Regions from separate parts of the Synechococcus sp. SYN20 genome, predicted to be linked through region 2. Evidence: predicted binding sites of a transcription regulator. Region 2 holds the regulator's gene; the other holds the start of a gene.
What was found. Region 2 encodes NtcA, which controls nitrogen genes in cyanobacteria. Its sites were predicted from a motif close to GTANCNNNNGNTAC; they were not measured.

Region 1: SynSYN20_RS09425 (DUF4278 domain-containing protein) is a predicted target of NtcA. The motif match lies at 6,172-6,185, and genes of this name have one in related genera.

What each region holds. Positions count from the first base shown of each region.
Region 1 covers NZ_CP047959.1:1,772,113-1,780,035, forward strand. The annotation lists gene SynSYN20_RS09385 (DUF1651 domain-containing protein) at 1-58, shown strand, start outside; gene SynSYN20_RS09390 (cupin domain-containing protein) at 110-379, opposite strand; gene SynSYN20_RS09395 (Rieske 2Fe-2S domain-containing protein) at 402-1,724, opposite strand; gene SynSYN20_RS09400 (DUF1499 domain-containing protein) at 1,865-2,266, shown strand; gene SynSYN20_RS09405 (NAD(P)-binding protein) at 2,508-3,644, opposite strand; gene SynSYN20_RS09410 (bestrophin family ion channel) at 3,683-4,630, shown strand; gene SynSYN20_RS09415 (SDR family oxidoreductase) at 4,758-5,435, opposite strand; gene SynSYN20_RS09420 (hypothetical protein) at 5,636-5,806, shown strand; gene SynSYN20_RS09425 (DUF4278 domain-containing protein) at 5,911-6,087, opposite strand; gene SynSYN20_RS09430 (hypothetical protein) at 6,251-7,018, opposite strand; gene SynSYN20_RS09435 (hypothetical protein) at 7,293-7,820, shown strand.
Region 2 covers NZ_CP047959.1:354,701-362,623, reverse strand. The annotation lists gene SynSYN20_RS01810 (hypothetical protein) at 1-491, opposite strand, end outside; gene SynSYN20_RS01815 (lytic transglycosylase domain-containing protein) at 1-38, shown strand, start outside; gene SynSYN20_RS01805 (thioredoxin domain-containing protein) at 634-1,179, shown strand; gene thyX (FAD-dependent thymidylate synthase) at 1,214-1,939, shown strand; gene dcd (dCTP deaminase) at 1,986-2,579, opposite strand; gene SynSYN20_RS01790 (cob(I)yrinic acid a,c-diamide adenosyltransferase) at 2,579-3,187, opposite strand; gene rph (ribonuclease PH) at 3,322-4,047, shown strand; gene ntcA (global nitrogen regulator NtcA) at 4,125-4,859, shown strand; gene SynSYN20_RS01775 (DUF3084 domain-containing protein) at 4,911-6,041, shown strand; gene SynSYN20_RS01770 (resolvase) at 6,038-6,490, shown strand; gene SynSYN20_RS01765 (DUF3146 family protein) at 6,468-6,725, opposite strand; gene pth (aminoacyl-tRNA hydrolase) at 6,725-7,348, opposite strand; gene SynSYN20_RS01755 (TatA/E family twin arginine-targeting protein translocase) at 7,353-7,631, opposite strand; gene psbH (photosystem II reaction center phosphoprotein PsbH) at 7,641-7,847, opposite strand.

The sequences.
Region 1 (7,923 bases), 1.3 Mb from region 2:
CGTACGCGTTGGCTGGAGGCCCTGCGGCCCACAGTGGAGCTCAGACTCAGACATTTGAGCTACCTCCATCACCATCAACGCTTGATTAGGAATGCCTGTTTCGCTGCACCTAACCGAATTGGTAATGCTTACGCACAGGTTGGTGAACATCCCAAGTGCAGCTCATCCCCTTCGGAAACACAACAAGATCTCCCGCCCCAAATCTCACGGGCTCGCCGCCATCCGGAGTCACCGTCACATCCCCGTCAAGCAACAAGCAAGTTTCGCTCTGGTCATAGGTCCAAGGGAATGTGCTGATGTCGCAGCCCCAAATCGGCCAATCTCGTAAACCAAGAGCCAGGATCGTGCTCTCGGGACAAGGCGATGTGACACTGATCATCGTGGTAACTGAACAGAGCTTCTCAGATTCGCTGATTTCGGGGCGCCTGACCATCCCCAACGAGCAATCCCCGCTGCCAACGAGACGTTTGGCGGAGCGAGACACCACTCAGTGCAGCGAGAGTTACACCCAACCAAAGCAGCCAACTCAACTGACCCGCTCCGATCAACACGGCAGACAGCCACAACGAACCCCAGAGCCAAGGCCGTAGTGAACGAATCCGTCGCAGAGCAACCGAGCAGCTGCGACAGTGCTTGGTATGACTGTGATATCGATCCATTAAAACCTCTACATCCTGACGCGGCGGCAGCGGCCGGCCAGCGAAGGGGCCACCTCCTTGGCGGTTGACCCAGCGATGTAGCGCCTTCACATACACATCAGCTGATGTGGGAAGGACAAAAGCCTGTTCAGCGGAAGCACTGCCACCAGCGGCTTCAAGGACCCTTTCTTGCCAGTGCAGAAAGACCTGATCGTCTTCTAAAACCTTGTGGTTGCCGATGTGCTGCAACCAGCGAGGCCGCAACCCCACCAAGACGCGAGGAGCAACAGCCTTGAACTGGAAGGGGAACCGAGCAAACAAACGACATTTCCCTCGGCTGATCGGTACGGCATAAACCACCGTCAAAATGCGCGCAAACCCCTTAGCCGTGAGGTCATGCCACATCAACTGGGGAGCTTGAAAATGTGTGTCCTGTGAACCGAGCTTTCCCTTTCGAGGACCCTCCTGCCAAAAGGCTTCAAACCCTTGGGAATCCTCGCGGATGATCACTGCCTCCACTGGAGAGGCATTCTCCCTTTTGCCCACGGTGCGGTGATGCGTGAAGGGAACATGACTCACATCCAAAACATTCTCAAGGAGGGTGAGAGCATCCATCGGCAAATCGCGGAATGTGTCTTGCACAATCCAGCCATCCGCCCAACCATCTCCCTGCTCCTTCAAAACTGGAACCAAGGGAAGCGCTGCAGGATCAGCAGCTGAAGCCGTGCCGCTCCAGACAAACAACAATCCCTGGCCTATCGCAGTGGGCAAGCTCCCACATTCCGTTCGCCGGGCTTGCGAGCGAGCTCCTTCCCCCATTTGAGGAATAGCCCGACACGTACCGTCCCCGTCAAAACTCCAACCGTGATAGGGACATTCCAATTGACCGGCCTCATTGATCCGGCCTTCACTCAATGGAACAAGTCGGTGAGGGCAGACATCTTTAAAGGCTCTCCAGCTGTCGCCAGGAGCATCCCACCACAGCACCAAATCTTGATCAAGAAGCGTGAATCGCTGGGGACGGGTTGGGTCAAGATCGCGCATATAGGCCACGGGCCACCACTGTTCACTCCAGCTGGGGTGCATGGTTGCTTCACGACTGACGCCATGATCGTCGGATCTTGATCCGTATCGTGAGGTTGTACGCCGTACCGAGCAGATTGAACGTTCAGCTCGATGGCCATCGGCTCCCAAACTCACTTGAACAACGCTGAGACAGCTTCCCTATGGTTTTGACCGTTTTTTCAATTCTTCTGGCTCTGTTTCATTTCGTCGGGCCGATGCCCACCGATCTGGGCATCCATCAAGGTCAACTCAGTTCGTGCGAATCACCCGCTCACTGCGCACGACTTGAGTGGGAGCAAAACGATCCAGTCGAAAGCCTGAGGGAACTCGCCGAAGTCATCCAACAAACCCCTCGATCCGAGATCATCGAACAGCGAGAGGATTATCTCCATGCCACCGCAAGCAGTCAGATTTTCGGCTTCGTTGATGATCTAGAGCTCTACGCAGATTCAGAACGATCTGTACTACAGGCACGCTCAGTTTCAAGACTTGGAGAATCAGATCTTGGGGTCAACGAACAACGTCTTCGAAGCTTGGAAGCTGCCTTGTCCAATCAAGAGTGAATGAGATTGTGTCGCATTTAGCATTAAGCGTCCACGTAAGTCAGTGCAGCTCAAACACATACAAGGGTCATCATCATCCACACTGGCATGGAGCTGAACAGGGCGAAAACTCGGGCGCATGTGTGATCCGCTTTGAACTGTTTTGACGCATCAATGAACGGCTCAGCAGGGCTAGCAATCCATCCTGAAATTGTTGTCATCAATTAATTAGAGATCCGCTTTTATTCAGATCAGTCCTCACTCAGATCAGATGGACGGCGAGATCAACCGCACTTTGCAGAGCCCCTTCAGCCATGCCAAAACCAGGGCCGGCAATCCAGTCCCCACAAAAGCCAACAGCACTGGTCCCGCACCATTGAAGGGACGTTGGGAGCGGGTAATCCAGGGGCTGAGATGCTCCCCAACGCATGACCCCTAAAGAACGTGCCAGAGGAAGTGCCTGAGCCAACTCTGGCCAAGGCAGCAACAGCTCAGTGAGAGCCTTTCGTTGACGTAATTCGTGCGACACCAACAAACCAGGCTGGCTGTCTGGCGTGATCGGGGACCCGTCATCTAATCCATGGACCACTAAGCCCAGCTTTTGATCCTGCTGACGATGAAGAACGATCCGTTCAATGCCAAATGTTTCTTGAGCTTCAGACGTCAACCAAATTTGCCTAGGGAGATGGTCGGCACATCGAGGAAATTCGAGCATCAAATTCCAGCGCACCGATGCACGCATCTCAGCAATTTGCTCGAGTGCAGCGTCCAGGGAGGGATCCACATTCACCGGAACTGCCGAACGCAAAGGCACATCGCGCCACCCCAACATCGCCAGGGAGCGGGGATGCGCCAAAAGATTTCCAGTGACCACTAAAGAACGCGCACGGTGCTGACCGGAGAAGCACCACCATCCATTTTCCCTCCTCAAGCCACTGATTCGTTCTCCAAACACCCCGTGCATTTTTGCGCCTGCAGCCTGCAACAACGCTTCTGGCACCGATGCCATGGTTGGCACACCACGAAAACGAGGGCCCTGCAGCAGTGGGTGATCCGGTGGGTCCACGAGGCAACCCGTCTCATTCAACCCAACAACAAGTCCTCGATCAGGCTGGACAATCCCCCTCTCCAGAAGAGGATTCCACAATTCAGCGAGACGACCCTTCGGTGGTTGGCTGAAGCTGAAACAAGGCGCTCCATGGTCGAGCCGCCAGAGCAAATCGTCGCGTCGACGCCGCGACGCGGCTCGACCACCAGGCCCTCGACCAGCTTCTAACAGCACAATAGTGCCGTCAAAACCGGCTTGACGAAGCGAAGCAACAAGACCAGTGCCGGCCAGACCAGCTCCGATCACAGCAAGATCAAAATCTGAATGCGGAGAGTCAGCTAATAGGGTCATAAAGCGCCAATGGCCGCGGGATTATGTCAAAGCGAATCATGGGGAACGCCATTCCAATTAAGTCTGGGACCTACGGCGATCCACCGCGTACAGCTCGACGGGACTATTTCGTTGTTTTGTTGCTGTTGCTGTGGCGTATGCGCTACGACCTCTTGCTGTTGGCGGTGGTTGGCACTCTGATCTTGAGTGACACAGTGCCCACAAATTGGCAACAAAGCGGCAGCGTGGTCTCAATTATGGGAATCACGGTATCGATCTTTATAGGTTTTAGAAATACTCAGGCGATTGGCCGCTGGTGGGAAGCACGGCAATTATGGGGAGCAATCGTTAACCACAGCCGCAATTGGACCGACATTTTAACAAGTCTGCTTCCAGAAGAGCACTTAGCGAGGGCAGATGGACGTAACTTAGTGCGTTATCAAGTCGCAATGGTTTGGCAGCTCAATTTTCAGTTAAGAAACTTTTACCATCAAGATCTAAGACGCTTCCAAGACTACCTCTTGGAGAATCTAGAGATAAAACCAACAACAACGCTAAGACAATTAGGGCAGGCTAGAGCCATTGCAGTTCGCAAACTATATGAAAACAAAAGCATCAATGCTCGTGGTAGAGAACAATTAATGAACATTGCCAATGCCACCGTTGACGCAATCGGTGGCCTTGAGAGAATTAGAAATACGCCATTGCCTGCAAGTTACGACGTTTTTGTTCGCATGTTGAGCTGGATCTTCGGGTTCCAGCTCCTGTTGAACTTCAAAACAGATGGGACATCTGTAGTCGGTAGCATCACCGGGATCGTGTTGTTCCTTGGCTTTTTAATGGCCGAACGCATTGGTGCCTACGTTGAAGGTCCATTCGATGGAGATGGAAGCACATTTGCATTGCCTCTCAATGCAATCTGTCTCACGATTAGCCGCGACTTACTAGGGAATGAAACCGATTCATGCCTCCATCATTTCTCCAAAGACCCTGTTCGATGGACATAAGGTCATCAAAACTGAAGTCACAAGCCATTAAAAAAGATGGGTGGCGGCCCATCTTCTCAACTTGATTGCAATGATCAGAAGTCAAACTCTGATCACTGATTTATCGCATATCCAGAGGACCTGGTCTCTAGGAATCAATACTCAATAATGCTTCGGGAAGAGCGATCAGTGGGCGAGAGGCACTGCTTGTCACTTCAAGAATCTTCCCGATCGAAGCCGGCGTATTCAATGCCTCTACGCAGCAACGGGCAACAAGACGCCTTGGAATGGAATCCTTCTCCTGCTGATTAGGACCTGTCCAATACACCCCCTCTTCCTCCAGTGATTGCTCTCTTTCACTAAGACCACCTGGCCTAATGACCGTCCAATCCAGCCCGCTGTTCTCCAGAGCCTGCTCCCCAATTCGTTTCCAGACAAGAATCAGACCAAACAAGTTCAGGGGGTGACGCCACCGCCCCGCACATAAAGAACTCACGAGAATCACCCTAGACACTCCAACTCTCAAACAACTCTCCACTTGAGAGCGCACTCCCCAAGCGTCAACTCGCATCGGACCTAACAAATCAATCGAAGGCCTGGCACCCGTTGCAATCACTAAGGCATCCACACCCTTTAAGGCTGCATCCAAAGCGCTTGGGTCTTGCAAGCTGATCCGAACTTGTTCAGCATTGCTAAGGGTTTCGGGAATCACCGACTCAGACCTCAGCAACAAACGCGGACAGTCTCCGTAAGCCATCAACTCCTCAGCAATCCGAAACCCTGTTTTTCCAGAGGCTCCAGTAATCGCAATTGTTCGCTGACTCATGAGAAGGTGTTATTGCAATAATTCTAAAGTTGATGATAAGGGAGATCTAAGGTAGAGCGCACAGCAACGCATCAACATCAACGTCAAAACTGACGTATCAAACCATGAGAATCTCAATAGCTGCAGTCATACTGACACTTATGAGCTGGCAAGCAGGCAAAAGTCAAGCGACAACAGAATGTGAGCTACTCACAAGAATCATGAATAGCCTTGGCTCAAGAATGAGCATCAATCGCTACATCATTTCAAGCAAGGGGGATAGTGAAGCCGCAAAAAAAGCTAGCGATGAGCTATCAGAACAAAACAAAAGCTATCGCAAAGCAAAAGCACAATATAAAAAAGCAAACTGCAAGAGTGTCTGGGACAAATAAGGTCAGGTTAAGGTCATTCTGAATACTCAAAATAAAAGCCCGATTGCATTTAAGCAACCGGGCAACAAACTCAATCACCGAAAATGGTGGAGATGGGGGCTTAGTTACTTGGAGTAACGAATACCTCGGTAGCTCAAAACTGGATGCTGCTGCATTTCAGCTCTGATCTGTTCACGGCAAGTGTTGTAATGCTCGTGGCGATAGGTGAGCTCCACACAGGATTTAGCCGCAGAGGGCTGATGTGCTGCGTAGGACTGACCTCTGTAAAGAAGAGTGCTCATGTTGTTCTCCGAGAAAGCCCAAGTCCCCGTTCCTTGGCTTGGGTTGGTCTGCGCCTCGCGAAAACGAGGTGAACGATGCAATGCGTAGCGATTGCTACAGCATAAACATACTGATTGGTCAACTAGTTCGTCGTTCACTTCGATACAAAGACACAAATCAGGATCAAAGGAAACCATTGGGATGGGTGTGCTCCACGTCCACCACATGACCCTCACCATTCACACGGCAAAGCCAGGGCGCCTTTGTACGAGGAACATTGACGCGTACTGAAAATCCTCCCTTATACGATTCAGTCCCAACGATCTGGAGCGAATCACGCCTTCGCCCAACCTGATTCGATACCGCGCGAAGACAGGTTGACTCTGCATGCTGGCGCTGATTTCCCCCGCCATGACCAGAGTGACCTTGAATCAAACTTCCGATCAAAGCTCCAGCAAACGCTCCAATTGCAGACCCCGTACTCGTTGAAGAATTGTCATAGCGAGGACTCGGATCATGCGCGGTTTCTAAACGAACAGCAAGGCGTTGCGGTTGACCTCTGTCGTTCCATGCAAAAACATTGCTATTGCCGCCATCACGAAATTGCGCGTTGTGCAAGCCAGAGGATGTTTCAATTTGCAGAGCCTCCTTGGAAGGTCCGCGAAAGCGATAGGTGGAGCCATTGTCAAGCTTGATCACCAACACAGTGTTGCCAGCATTGACCTTTTGTTGACTTACGCAATGCCCCTGAAAGGCAACAGCACCACCACTCATCAATCGGCACACACCCTGTGCACGAGCAATCGTTTTTGCAGAGACCATTGCAGGACCCGCAAACAATTGCAGGGATGAAATCGTGGCTACCCCAGACACCACAACACCAACACGAACCAAATGCTTCATATCACTAAAAAAGAACACCACTTCTTGGTAGCAAGACCTCTCGTTCATAGCCAAAAAACCGGCATGAACCGAAACCGATTATTTAGCAAGTGATCATGCAATACTTAGGTTCAAAACAGCTAGTCCTAAAAAGTCTCAAAAGGCAATGCATGGCTTACAAAGGAGTGAATCATCAAAATTCACTAACAAACAAGCGCAAAAGCCTAACAATAAAAAGTTTTTTAGGTCAAAGCACAGAGAAACTAACAGCAAAGCCATGCATTACAAAGCAACACTTCACATCATCAAAGGACTGTTCTTAGCAGCTCCCTTGCTGTTAATCATGAGCTGCGAGCCAGGAATTTCCGCAAAGCAGTCCGCAAGCAAAGATGAAATCAAACGAAGCAATACGCAAAAACCAAACAATCTTGATTCTGGCCAAACAGGTCCAAATCCAGCCCTTCTTCAGGGTCATCGCGATAGCTTTTCGCTCAAAGCAAGGCGTCTATCCAGCACAGGCTCAAACAACAATGGCCAATGGCTGGTCGAATTATTTCAAGGAAGCGAACGCCTTGCCCGCTGGCCTGCCATCAGCGGATACAACACGAAGCCAACGGCTGATCGACGCTGGAGTCCAGGGAATGGAGCAGCTCTACCAATTGGAGATTATCTGCTGGGGCAGCCCGAGCCATGGGGAGCAGACATCTGGTTGAACCTACAGCCGCAATTCAAAACAGACCGAAGCGGACTCGGCATCCATCATTGCAACCCAGGTAGTGGATGCTTATGCATTCCCAGTCGCAATGACCTTGAAGCGATTGCCGCGTGGGTAAAAGCCACTGGGATCGATAAGTTGACCGTTCAGAATTGAGCAAAAGTATAATTATAGATTCCATAGACCAATAATACAAATCTTTTCCGCCTGCAAGCAAGGGTTAAAATTATTAACCGAAAAGCCTAGATCAAAAGAGCAT
Region 2 (7,923 bases):
GCGACCGCTGCGACAGCGGAAGCCAACGGGTTCGGTAGATCCTGCCCCAACCAGATGCCCACAAGCACCAGCGCCCCCAAGCCCAAGGCCATGACCTGAGGCGAAGGCACCACCTTGATCCGGGTGAGGTCCAAACGGGCCAGCAAGGTGGCAGACGCCAAGATCAGCACATCTGACAGCAAGCTCAAACTGAGCACATAAAGCCCCACCACGATCACCAGCAGCAGGGTCGAAATCAGGCTGAGCACCCGACTGGAGGCCATCAATAACGACAGTTGGCGAAGCAAAAGATCAGGCATCGTGCAGATGAGCACGATCACCAGCGATTGAACGATCTCTACCGTCCAGAACAAGCGGGGCGACACGTTCTGCAGAGCAATTAAGTGCTCGCTCTCAATCGACCAATGGTGGCCAAGGAAAACGGCAACAACAAAGAGCAAAAGCAGCAGGGGGGCCCGCAGCGGTAGGACCAAAAAACGAAAAAAAGACATCAGCAAGCAGCCAACGGTCGACCGATGAAATCACTGATGACATCAGCGAGACAGCAGATCCCAACAACAGAATTGGCTTTTAAACGCTAGCAACAACACACGCATCAGCCTGCCAAAGTGAAACCAATCAAGTCTTCCCGGGATGACCGGCAGTTCCGCCCCCGCCACCCTGACCCCCTTGCAAAAGGGGTTGCTTCTGATCACTGCACTGGTCCTTGCTGCTGGATTATTTCTGCTGCGCAATGGTCTCAATCAGGAAGCGCCTCTCGATCAGCTGGCCAGACAATCCCTGGATCCTGAGGTGGCCCTCACCAACTCCCGGCCCACCGTGCTGGAGTTTTACGCCGATTGGTGTGAGGCCTGCCAAGCCATGGCACCCGCGATGCTTCAAACGGAACAAAATCATGCCGATCAACTCGACGTTGTTTTGGTGAATATCGACAACCCACGCTGGCTGGATTTGACCGATCAATACGACGTCACAGGGATTCCACAGCTCAATTTATTTTCAGCCGACGGCGTGATGCGCGGGCGTTCGCTTGGAGCGAGAACAGCTGACGAGTTGGAATCACTAGCGGTTGCATTGATTAACAATGCGCCTTTACCTCAGCTTGCGGGCGTTGGTTCCACCAGCAGCGTGCCCCCTGCCGAGACAGTTTCAAGCCCAGGGCCCCGCAGCCACAGCTAGACAAAGCATGAACAGTTCAGCGCAGACGACACCAATGGACTCTCGTTTTCGAGTTGACCTGATCGCCGCAACCCCGAACCCGCAACAGTGCGTGTACGTGGGAATGCACCAGGACTACAGCGAGGGCTTCGTCGCGGCCGACCGCGAGCAATGGCCAGATGAAACCAAAGCAGGCGAAATCTGCGTCAAACGCCTCCTAGCCGGAGAACGGGGACATTACGGACCCATGGAGCATGCCCAGATTGTGTTGAACGTGGGCTGGTTTCCGCATTCCGTGATGCAACAGGCACGGACGCACCGGGTGGGCGTCAGTTTTGATGTGCAATCCATGCGCTACACAGGCGAGCGCATCTGTCGGGCGGCACAGGGAGAACTCGATCTCGAAGAGGTGTTTTATCTGCGTCCCGTTGGTGAGTACAGCGACCGCAAGGGAAAGAAATACCTCTACAGCGAGGCTGAACGCCAAAAAGATTTAAACCACTGCAAAATCAGCGCCGATCGGTATCAGGAATTGCTTCAGGCCGGCTTTGCAGAAGAACATGCCCGCGGCATTCTCCCCTTCGATTACAGGCAACATTTTGTGGTGAGCTTCACGCTCAGAGCCTTCCTGCATTTCATGGATCTACGCGCCAAGCTCGATGCTCAGCAAGAAATCCGCGAGCTCTGCGATCTGATGTGGCCCCATCTCAAGGCTTGGACTCCAGAATTTGCAGGCTGGTACGAAAAAACAAGACTGCATAAGGCCCGGCTCGCCCCCTAATGAATACTTAGGAAGCACTTTTCAGGAAGCAATCATGCGCTGACGTTCAGATCTTGGCCAGCGTGACGCGCTCGGGCTGATGCTGATATTTACCTTGTCGGTCGCTGTAGGTGGTCTCACAAGGATCACCTTCAAAAAACAACAACTGGCAGATCCCCTCATTGGCATAAATACGACAATCAGCTCCAGAACTGTTACTAAATTCCAGGGTGAGATGTCCCTCCCAGCCAGCCTCTGCTGGAGTGGTATTCACAATGATGCCTAAACGGGCATAGGTGCTCTTGCCCAGACAAATAACCGTGATGTTGGGCGGCACCCGCATCTTTTCAAGGGCAACACCGAGGCCATACGAATGTGCTGGAAGGATGAAATAGTCCCCATCATCATCGTGATGAATGGGCGTGGATTCAAGATTGTCAGGGTTGAATCGCTTGGGATTCATGATCGTGCCAGGGACATGGCGAAAGATCAAAAACTCCTTAGGCGAGAGCCTCAAGTCGTAGCCATACGACGAGCAGCCAAAACTAAGAACCGGGCTCTTGCGTTGATCCGGATCCAAGTGGCGCACTAAGCCATCTTGAAAAGGCTCGAGCATGCCTGCCCCAGCCTGATCCGTAATCCAGCGATCGTTTTTCAGCATTAGAAACCTCGACGCAATTCCGTGACTTGATCAGCCATCTCCATCATCTCTGCAGGGATCGCGGGCCCGGTCACGATCACATCCATGGCTGATGGCCTTTGCTCTAACACCGACAAGACATCCTCATGGCTCAAATAGCCAAGCTCGATCGCCAAGCCAATCTCATCCAGCACGAGTTGGTCCAACGTGCCCTCTAGAAGATGGGTTTTGCAGATCTCCCAGACCGACTGAACAGCCTCTTTGACCTCGTCATCGCGGCTAGCAGCAGGATCTGAAAGGCATTCCGTCACGGAAGGCCGCAACCATCGGAGCCGATCGCACAGGGTGAGGCTGCTCTGGGGACCTTGTCCCACTCCACCCTTGAGGAACTGAGCGATCAAAACATTGCTACCCAGGCCTGCCGTCCGCAGCGCCTGGCTCAGCACACCAGAAAAACTCCCCCGAAATGAAGCGGTATGCACCTGAAGCTGACCTTCTGGAGCCACCAAATGCAGGGGTGGACGAACTTCTACGGAAGGAAGTCTTCGAAGCCCTGCTTGCTCAAGAGTCCTGTGGTCAACAGTCCGCGACTCACGAGAATGATGGGTAGGGCTGAGGCTGACGGTCATCACATTCGCCGATGTCCGGCAAATCCGGATGTGGATGAATCTAGCGGTGAAAGTGCAAGACACAAGTGCTTTGACACCATCCATGGTGTGCCGAGCCAACTGGCAGGCTCAAAGAACCTCCACACCCTGGGCTCATGACCGACACCTCTCGCAATGACGGACGTCAGCCGGGCGAGCTTCGCCCCTTTTCGATCAGCTGGGATCCCATGGGATTTGCCCTGAGTTCAGTGATCATCCACAGCGGACGCACCGCTGTTCTTTGCAGCGTTTGCCATCAAGAAGGGGTGCCTCGCTGGCGCAAAGATCAAGGCCAGGGGTGGCTCAGCGCCGAATACCGACTTCTGCCTGGATCCACTCCAGAGCGACAAAACAGAGAACTGCTCAAATTGAGCGGACGCACCCAGGAGATTCAGCGCCTGATTGGCCGCAGCCTGCGCGCAGCCATCAACATGGAAGCCCTCGGCGAGAACACGTTGAGAATCGATTGCGATGTGATTCAGGCGGATGCAGGCACCCGCACCGCTGCGATCAGCGGATCTTGGGTCGCGCTTCAACGAGCCTGTGAGCGACTGGTTCAACAAGGAATTCTCAACACCAACCCCGTCCAATCCCAAGTGGCCGCCGTCTCCGTTGGGGTGATTCACAAACGCCCCCTTCTCGATCTCGACTACAGCGAAGACAGCCAAGCCGATGTGGATCTCAACGTTGTGATGAACGGAGCAGGGCATTTGCTGGAACTGCAGGGCACTGCCGAAGGAGCTCCTTTTAGCCGTCAGCAGCTCAATGACCTACTAGACCTCGCCGAGCCTGGCCTCAAGCAGATCATGCACGGTCAGAATTTAGCTCTCTCCAGTAGGTGAAAATGCCGAGTTTCGTGTTCCTTGCTACATGAACAGGAGGGGCTGATCCATAGCATCCCGACATACGAATAGGGACCATGGCCGAGGTCAGCCGCGGCTTCAGCCGCTACGCACCACCAACAATGCGCCCGGCGGGCTCGAGCTTCGGAAGTCCCGCGGTTCCTTCCAGCCGCACGCTTCAAGATGTCATTCGGGGACTCGATGGTGCCAACTCTGAGATGGTGGAACGTGGGAAAACCATCTTTTTCCCCGGGGACCCTGCAGAAAAGGTGTACCTGATTCGGCGCGGGGCCGTCCGCCTTTCCAGGGTTTATGAATCTGGCGAAGAAATCACGGTTGCCCTCTTACGAGAAAACAGTTTGTTTGGCGTTCTGTCGTTACTGACAGGTCACCGTTCCGATCGTTTTTATCACTCGATCGCTTTCACAAGAGTGGAAATGGTCACGGCTCCAGCCACATCAGTCCGGCAGGCCATCGAAGCTGACACCAGTGTGGGCTTGCTTTTACTGCAGGGTCTATCCAGCAGGATTCTCCAGACCGAAACGATGATCGAAACCCTCACCCATCGAGACATGTCATCTCGGCTGGTGAGTTTTCTGTTGGTGCTCTGTCGAGATTTCGGAGTTCCTGGTCAACGGGGCATCACCATTGACCTACGCCTCTCACACCAAGCCATCGCCGAAGCCATCGGTTCCACGCGCGTTACCATCACGCGTCTCCTGGGTGATCTCAAGTCATCGAGCCTGGTGGATATCGATCGCAAAAAGATCACTGTTCTCGATCCAATCGCTCTCGCTAAACGGTTCAGCTGACCATGCAGGTGAAGATGGAGCTCCCGTCCGAACTCTGATCCTTCGTTCACCGTGACCGGCTGGTTCCTACTTCTTGCTCTGCTAGTCCTTGGAGGCGTGCTCTCAACCCTGGGAGACCGCCTTGGTTCTCGTGTGGGGAAAGCTCGGCTGAGCTTGCTTGGACTGCGTCCAAAGCGCACGGCCGTGGTGATCACGGTTTTAACGGGCAGCCTGATTAGTGCGCTTTCACTTGGACTCTTGCTGTTAGTGAGTCGGCAGCTCAGGGTGGGCCTGTTTGAACTCAATGCTCTCGAAGCCAAATTGCGGAGCAGTCGCGCCGACCTCAAAACAAGCAAAAGCGCTCAGAGGCAAGCCAGCAAGGAGCTCACAACGGCACAACAACGAGCGGCAGAACTGCGTCGCACCCTGAAGCCCCTCCAGGAACAAACCCGATCCTTGGAAGCCGAGCGGCAGCGATTGAGCCAAGACGTGAATGCGAAAGATATTGAGATCCAACGCACCGAGCAGGAACTCTCGGCCGTGCGCACGCAAATTCGCAGTGGAGAGAAAGAACTCAATCAACTAGAGGACACGCTCTTGGCGCTGCGGCGCGGAAACGTCGCCATTAGCAGCGGTCAGCCACTTGCCACCGTGACTCTGAAGCTCGAGCGTCCCGATCAAGCAAAAACGGTCATCGATCAGTTATTGCGAGACGCCAATCTTCAGGCCTATCAACAAGTGCTCCCTGGCCAACCCGCGGAAAGACAAATTTTGCTAGTTCCGCGACCTGACATCAAGCGCTTGGAGCAAACGATTCGCAAACCTGGCACCTGGGTTGTGAATATCCGTTCAGCCGCCAATGTGCTGCTCGGAGAAACCGTTGTGTACGCCTTCCCTGAAGTGCTTCCCAATGTCACCGTGACAAGGGAGGGAGAGGTCTTGGCCCGCACCACCCTGGCGAGCAATGAACGCAACCCTGAAGCCGTTCGCAACCGACTCAATCTTCTCCTTGCCTCCACATTGGCCGAGGTGCAACGACGCGGTTCGCTCAGCAAGGGGTTGCAGTTTGATGGCAATGCCATCAATGCGCTTGGCCAAGAACTGATCGACCGCAACGGAGGACTCGCAGCGCTCGAAGCAGTCGCTTTACGACGCAGCGAAACGGCAGATCCGATCGCCATCCAGTTGCGCCTTAGCCAATGACACGCGTCATAGCGCTGGATCCTGGCCGAAGTAAATGTGGGCTGCTGTTAGCAGACATCGCCACGAACACCGTGGTTCAAGGCATGGTGATACCCAGCGCTGAGGTGCTTGATCAGCTTCGATCCTGGATGGTGGACGCTCATGGCGAGGACGATCAGATTGCTGAGCTGGTCATCGGTGACGGCACCAGCAGCACGATCTGGCAACACCAACTTCCCGCAAGCCTGAAGGTCCGCGTCGTGGACGAAACCGGGACTACCTTGCGAGCCAGGGCGCGTTACTGGCAGTTGTGGCCTGCACTGGGCTGGAAACGCTTGCTTCCTTTAGGCCTGCGCATCCCATCTGGCGATCTCGACGCCATCGCCGCGCTCGTCATCCTCGAACATTATTTAGGTCGGTCTTTGCAATGGCCAGGTCCCGATCCACTCAAAAACGCGCCCTCACGGTGAAGGTGTAATCCCCTCCCGGCTCAAGGTCATAGTCAGATTTCACAAGAAAACGAAGAAGCGCGTCTTGAATCAAGGCTCGCCCCAGGGAGGGCTCCACACTCAGTTCGCCACGATCAAAAAACCAGCTGAACTGCCAATTGAAGCCTCCAGCCTGGACGTCTCCTTCCAAACATTGATCCGCAAAACTCTGGCGTTGAACCCGCAGATGGGCGGTGGTAACGGGTAGCGCTGCCATCACGCCTCGGTATTGGTGGGAGCCAGCTGAAGCCCATTGATGTGATTCCCTGCAAGATCGAGACCCTGTCGCTGAATCCTTTCCAAACCATCAACGACCTCCAACAGAACCTTGTCGAGCAGGGGCTCTTCGTCACGACTGAAACTTCCGAGCACGTGCGACACCGTTCGTGCCTTGCGCTCACTGGGATTTTGTCCGGGTGCACCGATTCCAATCCGCAGGCGCGCGAAATCCTGCGTACCGAGATGCTGAATGGTGCTTTTAAGACCGTTATGGCCACCAGCAGAGCCACGGGCCCGCAAACGCAAACGGCCAAGCGGCAGATCCATGTCATCAACGAGGACCAAGAGCTGATGCAGCTCAAACCCAAACCAATCCAATGCTGCCCGAATCGAGCGCCCGCTGTCGTTCATGAACGTTTGGGGCATCAACAACCGCAATCTCTTGTCCCCCACACCCAGATCAGCAAGCTGACCTTGGAGCTTGGGCATAGAACGAAAGCCTCCGCCCTCCCGAGAAGCCAGGCGTTCTAAGGCCATAAAGCCAACGTTATGTCGTGTGTTGGCGTAGCGATTGCCCGGGTTCCCCAACCCCACCACTAAGCGGAGATCACCGCGATTCATCGACTCAATCGGAGGGGGATGTTGGCTCTGATTTTGGAGAAACCACTGGAGTTACAACAGTCTCAACTGGTGCTTCTAGAGCCTTGGCCTGATCCCCTTCGGGTACGGGGTCAGCCATGGCCTTATTGATTTCACGTTCGAACTCCTTTGAGGCCGACTGAAACCCTTTGAGTGTTTTCCCGAGGGTACTGCCGAACTCAGGAAGCCTTTTAGGCCCAAACACCAAGAGAGCGACCGCCGCGATGACGGCCATCTCTGGCAGACCAATGCCGAAAACATTCATGACCTGATGTCAGCCCAGACCCAAGCCATTCCAGTTGACATTGATTCCTTCAAGGATCAGTGACTTGTTGTACAGCTGAAGAATGATCAACAGAAACACAAGGAACAGGGCCATGAAAATGCCCATCACTGGTGTTGTTCCCCAGCCAGGAACAACCTTGCCGTATTCCGAATTCAGGGGGCGGAGCAAATCGCCCAGACGGGTGCGTTGAGCCATGGCAGCGCTGAAGTCTCGGGTGGAATTAAGTCTCGATACTGTAGGGGCTCCGACCCGTAAAGGCGTCGATCCTGTG